Desulforapulum autotrophicum HRM2: one gene and its partners. The protein of the gene in region 2 binds, or shares a complex with, the protein of the main gene of each other region. Links are inferred from orthologs where the notes say so. Each region holds a gene or a part of one and is shown on either strand. Other genes may lie near its edges.

Region 1 (4,800 bases), 1.9 Mb from region 2 along the record:
AGTTTTGAGGTTGAAATTGCCCTTGTCAAGGATCTGGAGCTTGAGGAGGTTACCATTGAAACCGAAGCCCTCATGCGCAACGTAAGGGAGAGCAGTGAAAAGATTCTTGCCCTGAGGGGAGAGTTGTCTGGGGATGTGGGGTTGATTCTTGAGCATATTGAGTCTCCGGGAAAACTTGCCGATCTTGTTGCGGCAAATCTCAGGCTCAAGGTCGAGGATGCCCAGATTCTACTGGAAACCTCGGACACGGTTAAGCGTCTGACAAAGGTTAATGATCTTCTTGCAAGGGAGCTTGAACTTTCAACGGTCCAGGCAAGAATCCAGACCGATGTAAAGGATGAAATATCCAAGAGCCAGCGGGACTATTTTCTTCGGGAGCAGGTCAAGGCCATCCACAGGGAATTAGGGGAGGGCGAAGACCGGTTTGCAGAGGTCGAAGATTATAAGGTCAAGCTGAAAAAGGCAAAACTGCCACCTGATTCCCTTGAAGAGGCTTTTAAACAGTTGAGGCGCCTTGAACAGATGCATTCGGACTCGTCAGAGGCGTCCATCATACGGACCTATCTTGACTGCATTGTGGAGCTGCCCTGGAACCGTTCGACCAAGGATTTTCTGGACATTGAAAAGTCAGCCCAGCTCCTTGACAAGAATCACTACGGCCTTGACAAGGTCAAGGATCGAATACTTGAATACCTGAGTGTCAGAAAACTCAACCCCGGTTTAAAGGGCCAGATTATTTGTTTTGCAGGACCTCCCGGGGTTGGGAAAACTTCCCTGGGCCAGGCCATTGCAAAGGCAATGAAGCGAAAGTTCATACGCATCTCCCTTGGCGGCATCCGGGATGAGGCTGAGATCAGGGGCCACAGGCGAACTTATATCGGGGCCATGCCCGGCCGGATACTCCAGGGACTTCGCCAGTGCAAGGTAAACAACCCGGTGTTCATGCTCGATGAGATCGACAAGCTTGGCAATGATTTCAGGGGTGATCCTTCCTCAGCTTTGCTTGAGGCCCTGGACCCGGAGCAGAACACCGAGTTCAGTGATCATTACCTGAACATGCCCTTTGACCTTTCAAAGGTATTGTTTATCCTTACGGCCAACATGACCGACACCATTCCATCGGCCCTTCTGGACCGCATGGAGGTGATTCGGATACCCGGTTACACAAGGGAGGAGAAGCAGACCATTGCCACAACCCATCTTTTTCCCAGGCAGCTAAAGGAGAACGGACTGGGCAGACGTCACATCACCATCAGTTCCGGAGCCCTTGCAGCGGTGATTTCCGAGTACACCCTTGAGGCAGGGTTGCGCGAACTTGAAAGAAAGCTGGGTGCCATCTGCCGGAAGATAGCAAGAAAGATTGCTGAAGGTCAGAAGGGTAAATATGCCATAAAAAAACAGAGTTTGACGACCTTTCTCGGGCCACCGACATATGTTGATGAACTTGACCAGGAAGAGAGCCAGGTGGGCCTTGTGACTGGTCTTGCCTGGACAGAGGTGGGCGGAGAGCCTCTTTATATCGAGGTTGCCCTGTGCCACGGCAAGGGTGAACTTTCCGTGACCGGCCAGATCGGGGATGTGATGCAGGAGTCTGCAAGGGCTGCCCTCACTTTTACCAAGGCCAACATGGAACGGTTCGGCATAAAAAAAGAAGCGTTTGAGGAAAAGGATATTCACATCCACGTGCCTGCCGGTGCTATTCCAAAGGACGGCCCTTCGGCGGGCATTGCCATGGCAACGGCCCTTATTTCAGCGTTTACCGGAAGGGTTGTCCGTAATCAGGTGGCCATGACCGGCGAGATTTCCCTCAGGGGAAGGGTGCTTCCCATTGGCGGACTCAAGGAAAAGGCCCTGGGTGCCCTGCGGGTGGGGATAAAAAAGATCATCATTCCGGAAAAGAACCGAAAGGATCTTTTTGACATGCCAAAGAGCGTTAAGAAAAAGATTGAGTTCTTCTGTGTCAAGGAGCTTGATCAGGTGCTTGACATTGCCTTTGAGCCACGTCAGATTCCCCAGCCGGGTAAGGAGACGGATGGGGTGACTGAGGCACAATGAAGATTGTTGCCGTAAATACCTCCGAGACAAGTGCAAGCGTTGCCCTTGTTGAGGATTCAAGGCTTGTGTGTGAAGAGTTCTTCTCAAGCAGGATCACCCATTCCAGGGTAATCATGGAAATGATTCATTCCATGCTCTCCACACGGGCCGGTATACCCCTGTCTGAAATTGACGGGTTTGTGGCGGCAAGGGGGCCGGGCAGTTTCACCGGGCTTCGCATCGGCATCAGTGTTGTAAAGGGGATTGCTTATGCCGCATCAAAGCCGGTTGCCGGGATCTCAAGCCTTGACGCCATTGCATGGCAGGTGGCAACGTCTGACAGAACGGTCTGTGCATTGATGGACGCCAAAAGGGGAGAGGTTTACACGGCCTGTTACCGTTTTTCAAAGGGGCGGATGATCCACAAGTCAGAAGAGGTCTGCGTCACCCCGGAACAGGCCGTTTCCCTTGCAGGCGGGGCAGCCCTTTATGTGGGTTCCGGTGTCGAGGCATACCACAAAGAAATAGATGTCCTTGCCCCGAAGGAGGCCTCGTTTGCACCTCAATTTCAGAACCAGGTCAGGGCATCGGCATTGGCCCATGCCCTTTTTCAGACCCCGGAACTGCTTTCAAAGGATCCTTTGTCCCTTTTGCCCGTATACATCCGACGGTCGGATGCTGAGATAAACTACGACAGACATCCCGACCGCTTTTGTTGACAAGGTGGTTTCTCTCTGGTATTTAGATAAGAATGGAAAATAAGAAAGTTACAAAATGGCCTGCAAAGGCTGATTTTCCCTTTGCAAGACCCGGTTTGGTTTACATCTGTTCAGCCTGCATTGTGACGGGCTTGCTTTTTTTTATGGGCTGGTGGGTCCCTGGCGTTGCAGCCCTGGCCGCGACGGCCTTTGTCTGCTGGTTCTTCAGGGATCCTGACCGATTAATCCCCGGGGAGGAAAATGCCTTGGTGTCGCCTGCTGATGGCCGCGTGGTCAAGGCGGAAAAGGTCATGGATAACGACTATGTCGACGGGCCCTGCATCATGGTGAGCATCTTCATGAACGTATTCAACGTCCATGTGAACCGGGTGCCCTTTGCCGGAACGGTGGAAGAAACAACCTATTATCCGGGTAAGTTCTTTAACGCCTCCCTTGACAAGGCATCCAAGGACAATGAAAGAAATGCCCTTGTCCTCCGGACGAACCAGGGCAGCCGCTACGGGGTGGTTCAGATTGCAGGCCTTGTGGCAAGACGAATCGTCTGTGATGTAAAACAGGGTGACATCCTTGTCCGGGGTGACCGGTATGGTATGATCTGTTTTGGATCACGATTAGATCTTTATCTTCCCATGGACACCCGTATCTGTGTCAAGGTGGGTGAACGGGTGAGTGCCGGGTCTTCCATTGTTGGGTATATGGCTTAGAACGAGATTCTGCCATGCAGGGGGAAAATTTAAGAAAAGCAGGAGCCTGTTCATGACAGGCTCTTTTTAATGATTGTTTGTTTGTCCATCCCTTGGCCTATATGGGCAGGCCTGGAGATGGACTATTTTGTTTTTTTATATTATATGGAGAAAAGAAGATCTTGGATCAGATACCTATCACAATAGAAGGTTATGCAGCACTAAAGGAAGAGCTGCAGAGACTTAAAACAATTGAGCGTCCGCAAAACATCAAGGCCATCGAGATTGCCCGGGCCCATGGCGATCTTTCTGAAAATGCCGAATTTGATGCTGCAAAGGACAGGCAATCCTTTATTGAGGGAAGAATCGGTGAGCTGGGGTACAAAATTGCCAGTGCAAAGATTATCGACCCTGCAACGGTGTCCAAGGATTGTGTCCGTTTTGCCTCCCGGGTTGTTATTGAAAACCTTGATTCTGGAGAAGAGGTTGAGTATATGATCGTCGGTCAGGAAGAATCTGACATCCACAAGGGGAAAATTTCCGTATCCTCTCCCCTTGGGATGGCCCTCCTCGGCAAGCAGCCTGGGGACGAGATCGTTATTCAGGCGCCCGGTGGCAAGAGGAACTATGAGATTGTAGACATTTTATAATACTGGAGGTTTGTTTTGGCAAGAGTAACCATTGAAGACTGTTTGAAAAATGTACCCAGCCGGTTTGCCCTGGTACACATGGCGGCCCTGCGGGTTCGCCAGCTCCGGGAAGGCGCTGATCTGCTCATTAAACCTTCTAAAAACGAAGATGCCGTCATAGCGTTGAGGGAGATTGCCGCCAACCGGATTGTACTGAAAAATAAATCCGACAAAAAAGGGTAGCAGGAAGATTGTTGCAGGGGGTCTATAAAAAAGTCAACCGTTCCCTGGGAAAAGCCGTCCATGACTATGGCATGATTTCCCCGGGAGACAGAATCGTTGTAGGGGTGTCAGGCGGCATGGACAGCCTGACCCTCTTGAGGATGCTGGTTGATCTAAAAAAAAAGGCTCCCCTGGATTTTCATCTTGTGCCGGTTTATGTGGACCCTGGGTTTGAGCCAAGCTTTGCAGGAGACCTCAAGGCCTATGTGGAATTTCATCTCGGGCCGTTGATGGTTGAACGTACAGACCATGGTATTGTTGCTCACAGCGACGAGAATCAGGAAAATCCCTGCTTCCTGTGCTCGCGCCTCAGGAGGAAGCGCCTTTTTGAGATCGCAAGGGATCAGGGGTGCAACACCATTGCCCTTGGCCACAACAAGGACGATCTCATTGAGACACTCTTTATTAACATGTTTTATTCTGGAGCCATTGGGACAATGAAGCCCTGCCAGT
Region 2 (2,770 bases):
CGCCCGCCCGTTGTTTTTCCTTGATTATCTTTCCATGGGGCACCTTGACAACAAGGTGGCGGCAAGTGTAATTAAGGGGATTGCCGATGGCTGCACTGAGGCCCAGTGTGCTCTTATCGGCGGTGAAACCGCTGAAATGCCTGGGATGTATCTTGATGGCGAGTATGATCTGGCCGGTTTCTCCGTAGGGCTTGTGGACAACGCCAAAATCATTGACGGCTCAGGAATTCGCAACGGTCATCGGCTTATCGGCATTGCATCCACCGGGCTGCACAGCAATGGATTTTCCCTTGTCAGAAAGATCTGTTTTGAAAAATGCAGTTATGGTGTGTCAACTCACATTCCAGAGTTTGGCCGAACCCTAGGCGAGGAGTTGATCACACCGACCCGGATCTATTCTCAACCCCTTTTGAACCTTGTGCGTGACCTTCCCATCCATGGGCTTGCCCACATCACCGGCGGTGGCATTGACGAAAATATCATTCGGGTGATACCCGATGCCTGCAAGGTGGTAATTGAAAAATCAAGCTGGGAAATTCCCCCTGTATTCCAGTTCCTTCAGAAAGCAGGCTCCGTGTCCGACCATGAAATGCACCGGACCTTTAACAACGGGATCGGTATGATTGCCGTTGTCCCGGAAGCGTCGACCCAGGATGTCCTTGATCGGCTTTCTGCCATGGAGGAACCCGCTTACCTCATTGGCGAAATCTGCGGGCGTGAAAATTCTGAACCCCAGGTCGAGTGGAAATAGCCGGATCGAGCAAGTTTTATGATAATTTTGGGTATTGAATCTTCGTGTGACGATACAGCTGCCGCTGTTGTATCCGATCACAACACTGTCCTTTCGTCCGTTGTCTCCTCCCAGGTAGACGTTCACCATAGGTATGGCGGCGTGGTTCCGGAACTTGCATCGCGCATGCACATTGAGGCCATATCCCCGGTGGTTGCCCAGGCCGTTGACCAGGCCGGTATTTCCCCTGACCAGATAGAGGGCGTGGCCGTCACCCGGGGGCCGGGACTCATCGGTGCTCTTCTTGTGGGGTTCAGTTTTGCCAAGGCGTTTGCCTGGGCGAAAAATATTCCCTGGGCCGGGGTGAACCACCTTGAGGGCCATATCTATTCCCTGCTTCTATCCGATGACCCGCCTGCCTTTCCCTTTACTGCCCTGCTTGCATCGGGCGGTCATACCAGTATTTTCCATGTGGTATCCCAGGATCGGTTTGAACTCCTGGGCCAGACCCGGGACGACGCAGCCGGCGAGGCCTTTGACAAGGTTGCCAAAATGCTGGGCCTGGGGTATCCGGGCGGTGCTGTTGTGGAGGCCCTTGCAGCCAAGGGTGATCCTTGCCTGATTCCCTTTCCAAGATCCTTTCTGGACAAGGATGGGTTTGATTTCAGCTTCAGCGGTTTAAAATCGGCAGTGGCCCGGTATGTTCAGTTGAACAGGGAGAACCTTGGGGAGATGATGCCCCACATTGCTGCTGGATTCCAGTCCGCTGTAACGGATGTTCTTGCCTTTAAACTCATCCATGCAGCCCGGGCAACGGGTTGCTCCCGCATTGCCATTGCAGGCGGGGTTTCTGCAAACAGGTTTCTTGCCTCAAGAATGAAGATAGAGGCCGCAAAACACAATATGGCCCTTTATCTTCCACCACCTTCCTTTTGCGGGGACAATGCTGCAATGATTGCGGCAAGGGGGCACCGGCTAATCAGCCAGGGCGATCTCTGCCAGCTCGACAGTGATGTTTTTTCAAGAACCCGTTTCCTTTAAAACCTGAAACTTTTAGGTAAAAATCGTTCCTTGAGACGGGCAATCCGTTCAAGGGATTGGCCTGCCATTTCAAAAAGCCGCTCATCTCTGCCCGTCTGTTGTTCGATTTCAATTACTGCTTTCTCAATGTCTGGTCCTGTGTGACAGATCAGGGCAAGGTCTATATTTGCCTTGAGAATCTGGGTGATGCAGGTTGATATATCCTGTTTGATCGCCTTCATGTCGAGATCATCGGTCATGGATACGCCCCTGAATTCAATCATATTCCTGAGAAGTTGGTCTGCAATAGCAGGGGAGAGGCTTGCCGGCCAGACTGGATCAAGGGCTGGATAGAGAATGTGGGAGAGCATCATTGTTGCCACATCTGCCTCCACGGCCCGGGTAAAAGGCACAAGATCGCTGGATTCAAGCAGTGTCCCATGGGCATGGAGAACCGGCAGTTCAAAGTGTGAGTCAAGTACCGTTCTTCCGATACCTGGAAAGTGCTTTGCACAGGCCATGATGCCCTTTGCCTGAAGGGTTTCGATGATACAGGCACCAAGGTCTGCCACCCGTTCAGGACCACCTGGAAGGGCCCTGGAAGCCATGATGCTGTCAAAACCATCTGGAACCACATCCAGGACAGGGGCAAGATTGAGGTTGACTCCCACAAGGGCGAGTTCCTCTGCCATGGAAACGGCAAAGACCCTTGCTTGATCCCGGGTGGTGATAGTTGGATTGCCTGGAAAAGTTTTAAAATGGGGGGCCTTGAGCCGTGCCACGACGCCGCCTTCCTGGTCGATGGCAATGAACAGGGGGGGCAGTCCTTGTGACGCAGCGCAGGCCTGGGCCCGGTCGCAAAGATGCTTGACCTGGGCCGGTGTTTCAATGTTTATGGCAAAGAGAATCAGCCCCCCGACTTTAAGATTTGATATCAGGTGCTCAATCTCGCTGTTAAATTCGGTTCCCCTGAAACCAGCCACCACCCTCTGGCCGGCACGTTCCCTGTCCGTGGTCCTT
Region 3 (4,799 bases), 2.5 Mb from region 2 along the record:
AACATTACAAATTAAATACACAGATAAAAACCAAGCAGGAGCATAAACGTATGAAACCATGTCCATGTTGCTCAACATTACCCTACAGCCAGTGCTGTGAACCCATCATCCGCGGAACCGTCTCAGCCACCACTGCCGAACAGGTCATGCGGTCAAGATATACAGCCTATGCACAAGGGGAAATTGGCTATCTCAAGGAAACGACCCACCCGGACGGTATGGCCGATTTTGACGAACAGGCAACCCGCTCCTGGTCTGAGAATTCACTATGGAAGGGTCTTGAGATCCTTACGACCGAGGCAGGCGGCCCAGAAGACACCCAGGGCAGTGTGGAATTCATTGCCCGTTTTACACAAAAGGACGTCGAGCACAAGCACCATGAACTGGCAATCTTTAAACGCGAGAACGACCGCTGGCTATTTCTGGACGGCAATCCGGTAAAGCCGAAACCCATGAAAAACAGCGCTCCCAAGATTGGTAGAAACGACCCCTGTCCGTGCAACAGCGGGAAAAAGTATAAAAAATGCTGTGGAAAATAATGGAGGACACCATGTACCTTGTTACCGCAAAACAAATGCAGGCCATGGACAAAGAAACCATTGAGGGCTTTGGCATTCCCGGGCGGGTTCTCATGGAGAATGCCGGACGGGGGGCCTTTGCCTTTTTACAGGAGCTCTTTCCAGACCTAGGTTCAAAAAAAGTATGCGTGCTTGCAGGCCCTGGCAACAACGGGGGCGACGGTTTTGTGGTGGCAAGATATCTTGTCCAGATGGGGGTAAAAACCGAGGTCTTTCTTTTTGCCCCTCCAAAAAAAATAACAGGGGATGCCCTGGCAAACTTAACCCTCCTGAAGACCCTGGTCAAGGTAAGCTCCCATGGCTCATTAACCGAGATCCTGGATATGGAAGGCGTTGACAGCATCAGGACAGAGATGGCCCAGGCCGACATTATGGTTGATGCCCTCCTTGGAACGGGCCTGAACTCGGATGTCAGGGGATTGTTCAAAACCGTCATTGAAAGGGTCAACGCCCTTCCCTGTAAGGTTTTGAGTATTGACATCCCATCGGGTCTTAACGCCGACACCGGCACGGCCCGCGGCACAGCAATCCAGGCCCATGCCACTGCAACCTTTGCATTTGCCAAGGCAGGCCATTTCCTTTTTCCAGGCAAGGCACTTACCGGCAAACTCAGGATCGTCGATATCGGGATCCCCCCGTTTATCTGCAATGGCATCGCTCCTGGGTTGAAGGTTGTGGCACACCGGGAGGTTGCGCAACTCTTTCCCAAAAGGGAACACGACACCCACAAGGGTAATTTCGGCCATCTGCTTGTAATTGCCGGTTCAACCGGCAAAACAGGAGCCGCGGCCCTTACGGCCAACGCGGCCATGGCCATGGGTGCCGGCCTTGTCACCCTGGGGATTGCTGAGACCCTCAACCCCGTCATGGAAATAAAGGTGACGGAACCCATGACCTTTCCCCTGGAAGAGAGTACGCCGGGTCACCTGTCCGACCATTGCTTTGAGGTCCTCACAGGTCTTGCACGGCAAAAAAACGCCATGGCCCTGGGACCCGGCTTGGGAACCGATCCTGCCACCCAGCGCCTGGTCAAAAAAATCATACAGGAACTGGCCCTTCCCATGGTGGTTGATGCCGATGGCCTCAACGCCATTGCAGACGACCCCGGAATTCTTAAAAAGGCCCGGGCACCGCTTATCCTGACCCCCCACCCCGGAGAGATGGCAAGACTATGTAAAACTACCACAAAACAGATCCAGGCCAACCGGCTTGAAGCGGCAGCCGATTTTGCCACAACCTTTAAGCTTATTGTTGTTCTCAAGGGAGCATCAACCCTGATAGCCCTTCCCGACGGTCGAACCCGCCTGTGTCCCACCGGGAATCCCGGCATGGCATCGGCCGGCATGGGCGATGTTCTCACCGGTATGATCGCAGCCCTCCTGGCCCAGGGGTTTAGCCCTGGGAATGCCGCCGTGGCAGGTGTTTATCTCCATGGCCTTGCCGGAGACATCCTTGCCCGTCAGTATAAGGGTGCCGGGTTTGTAGCGTCTGATCTGATACACACCATTCCAGCGGCCGTTAATGGTGAGGGCCCATGGAACTGACCATTATCTCCCGTTCGGGCAGACAAACCCTTGGGCTGGGTGAGAAATTAGGCAGACTACTGGATCGTGGCATCACCATCTCACTTACCGGGGGGCTCGGTGCAGGCAAGACCACCTTTGTAAAGGGTCTTGCAAAGGGCCTTGAAGTGCCTGCCTCATTTTACGTTACAAGCCCCACCTATACGATCATGAACGAATACCCCGGACGGCTTGATCTGTGCCACATGGATCTCTATCGCCTTGGTTCAAGCGACGAGTTGGACTATATCGGTTTTTATGAAATGATAACTCTGGATCGGGTGACTGTCATTGAATGGCCACAAATCATCGAACAGGGAACCATCAATTTTGACCTTGCCATCACTATTTCAACGGACAAGGCATTCAACCGGGAAATATCTTTCTTTGCCTCTGGACTTGACGCATCAAAGATGCTAAGCAAACTATTTATTTAAAAATCAAACCCTTCAAAGCAGGAGCATCTATGGCATTGAAAGTGCAAAAATTCGGGGGTACTTCGGTTGCCGATATCGAACGAATACGAAACGTTGCCCAACGGGTAGCAAGGGCATATGACAAAGGAGATCAGCTTGTAGTGGTGCTCTCAGCCATGTCCGGAATGACAGACAAACTCATCGCCCTGGCTGAAGAGGCGTCAGAGATTCCAGACAAACGAGAGCTTGACGTACTGCTGGCCACTGGCGAGCAGACAACGGCTGCCCTGCTTGCCATGATGCTCAAATCCATGGGCTACAAGTCAAAATCCCTGCTTGGCTTCCAGGCCGGAATAAAGACAGACAAAAGTGCAGGCAGGGCAAGGATTCTTGATATAGAGGCCAAACGAATCAAGGCCCTTCTGGACAATGGGCATATCGTTGTGGTTGCAGGATTCCAGGGAAGCGACACAAACGGTGACATCACCACCCTTGGCCGGGGAGGATCAGACACCTCGGCCGTGGCCATTGCCTCGGCCCTGAAGGCCGATGTGTGTGAGATATACACGGATGTGGACGGGGTCTACACAACCGACCCAAGAATCTGCGCCAAGGCCAGAAAAATAAACATAATCAGTTATGAAGAGATGCTTGAAATGGCAGTGCTTGGCGCCAAGGTTCTCCAGATCCGCTCTGTTGAATTTGCAAAGAAGTATAATGTGCCCGTCCATGTCAGATCATCATTCAGCGAAGAGGAGGGAACCATGGTTGTCAATGAAAGCAGTGACATGGAAAGCGTTGTTGTCTCAGGCATCACCTGTGACATGAACGAAACAAGAATCACCCTTAAAAAAGTACCAGACCAGCCGGGAATTTCGGCCAAAATTTTCTCCCCCCTTGCCGAGGCTGAGATCATGGTGGACATGATCATCCAGAACACCCGGTCGGGCGGTGAGACCGACGTAACCTTTACCGTGCCCACGGTTGATTTTAAGCGGGCAAAGGAAATCTCTGAACAAGTGGGCAACAAAATTGGCGCAAAGGAGGTCCTCACGGCAGAGGATATTGCCAAGGTGTCGGTGATCGGCCTTGGAATGAAAAGCCATTCAGGCGTTGCCGCCACCATGTTTTCAGCCCTTGCCGCGGAAAATATCAACATCCGACTGATTGCCACCTCTGAGATACGCATCTCCTGCGTGATCAAGGCAAAATATGCAGAGCTTGCCGTACGAGTCCTTCACACGGCATTCGGCCTTGACAATCCAACTCAGTCATAACGGTCTGCAAGGGCCGCTTCAACCTCCCCTGCTATGGCATCCGCTGCGGCACAGGGATCAACCGCTGTTCGGATGGGCCTTCCCACCACAATGAAATCCGCCCCCTGCCCGATGGCCATGGCAGGGGTCGTGATTCGTTCCTGGTCATCATTTTCAACCGATCCCCAGGCAGGCCGTATACCCGGTGTAACAATGAGAAAATCCCTGCCAAAAACCTTCTTTACTGCTGCCGCCTCAAGACCGGAGCAGACCACCCCGGCACATCCTGCACCATGGGCAAATCCGGCCCGTTTGAGGACCAGCTGCTCTGTCCGGGTGACATACTCCTGCCTGAACCCACAGGCCTCTACCACTGAAGCATCATTGTCCGTCAGCAGGGTAACGCCCAGCACCCGGGTCTTTCCCTGACCGCCCTGAACGGCCATCTCAAGCATTTTTTGTGAGGATGAGGCATGGACAGTAACAAGGTCCGCCCCTGTCTTTACCGCACTTTCCATGGCTTTTTTGACGGTTGCAGATATATCATGAAGCTTCAGGTCAAGAAAAATTCCGGCATCGCTCAATGCCCTTACCCTCCTGACCATGGCGGGCCCCTGGTCGATAAAAAGCTCAAGGCCGATCTTAAACATGCCCACCTTTTGATCCAGCATTCTCACTAAATCTTCAGCCTCGGCTGCCGAATCCACATCAAGGGGAAAGATGATGCGACTGTTTCCTTTTTTCATTCAAAGCTCCTTTAGACTTGAAAATTTGCCTTTAATAATGTTAGTAAATATTGTTTATGTGGTCAATAAAATTGTCATATGCGCAGGGGAGGGGTTCACATGGTGTGGTTGAGAAGAGAACATATTCCAGCGGGAAGCTTCCGGGTAGAAAAAAAAGGACAGATACTGCTCCAGGCATTCCTTGGTACCTGTGTGGGCGTTGCCCTTTACGACAAGGTTACAAAAATCGGGGGACTGATCC

The links.
Region 1: the proteins of tsaD (region 2) and tsaB are in contact, whole or in part, in a solved structure (PDB 4WQ4), measured with the Escherichia coli proteins. The link is inferred for Desulforapulum autotrophicum HRM2 from one-to-one orthologs.
Region 3: the proteins of tsaD (region 2) and tsaE are in contact, whole or in part, in a crystal structure (PDB 6N9A), measured with the Thermotoga maritima proteins. The link is inferred for Desulforapulum autotrophicum HRM2 from one-to-one orthologs. Residues at the interface, in WP_004082750.1 of Thermotoga maritima: Cys10, Asp11, Arg49, His50, Leu82, Gly84, Gly135, Gly136, Glu154, Thr155, Leu156, Asp157, Asp158, Ser159, Glu162, Asp165, Lys166, Arg169, Leu170, Tyr175, Lys213, Thr214, Leu217, Tyr218, Gln221, Arg222, Asn324; in WP_004082108.1 of Thermotoga maritima: Leu37, Gly38, Lys46, Lys57, Val59, Lys60, Ser61, Thr63, Phe64, Thr65, Leu66, Met67, Val69, Pro71, Tyr82, Arg83, Leu84, Asp86, Asp88, Phe89, Asp93, Ile128, Asp130, Glu131, Arg134.

What each region holds. Positions count from the first base shown.
Region 1 is NC_012108.1:3,454,543-3,459,342, reverse strand. Bases 903-3,902 are described here. They hold tsaB (tRNA (adenosine(37)-N6)-threonylcarbamoyltransferase complex dimerization subunit type 1 TsaB), read left to right. Parts: upstream 903-2,051; coding sequence 2,052-2,753; downstream 2,754-3,902. Other genes in these bases: greA (transcription elongation factor GreA), read left to right, coding at 3,619-3,902; HRM2_RS14995 (phosphatidylserine decarboxylase family protein), read left to right, coding at 2,786-3,457; lon (endopeptidase La), read left to right, coding at 903-2,055. In the rest of the region: more of lon, read left to right, coding at 1-902; more of greA, read left to right, coding at 3,903-4,086; rpoZ (DNA-directed RNA polymerase subunit omega), read left to right, coding at 4,102-4,308; HRM2_RS14980 (tRNA lysidine(34) synthetase), read left to right, coding at 4,320-4,800. UniProt on the Escherichia coli protein: Required for the formation of a threonylcarbamoyl group on adenosine at position 37 (t(6)A37) in tRNAs that read codons beginning with adenine.
Region 2 is NC_012108.1:1,544,044-1,546,813, forward strand. It holds tsaD (tRNA (adenosine(37)-N6)-threonylcarbamoyltransferase complex transferase subunit TsaD), read left to right. Parts: upstream 1-769; coding sequence 770-1,771; downstream 1,772-2,770. Other genes in the region: purM (phosphoribosylformylglycinamidine cyclo-ligase), read left to right, coding at 1-751; HRM2_RS06755 (glycoside hydrolase family 3 N-terminal domain-containing protein), read right to left, coding at 1,768-2,770.
Region 3 is NC_012108.1:4,047,295-4,052,093, forward strand. The notes cover bases 846-3,844. They hold tsaE (tRNA (adenosine(37)-N6)-threonylcarbamoyltransferase complex ATPase subunit type 1 TsaE), read left to right. Parts: upstream 846-2,112; coding sequence 2,113-2,577; downstream 2,578-3,844. Other genes in these bases: HRM2_RS17710 (NAD(P)H-hydrate dehydratase), read left to right, coding at 846-2,122; HRM2_RS17720 (aspartate kinase), read left to right, coding at 2,607-3,833; pyrF (orotidine-5'-phosphate decarboxylase), read right to left, coding at 3,824-3,844. Outside these bases: HRM2_RS17705 (YchJ family protein), read left to right, coding at 51-539; more of HRM2_RS17710, read left to right, coding at 551-845; more of pyrF, read right to left, coding at 3,845-4,558; HRM2_RS17730 (HDOD domain-containing protein), read left to right, coding at 4,658-4,799. UniProt on the Escherichia coli protein: Required for the formation of a threonylcarbamoyl group on adenosine at position 37 (t(6)A37) in tRNAs that read codons beginning with adenine.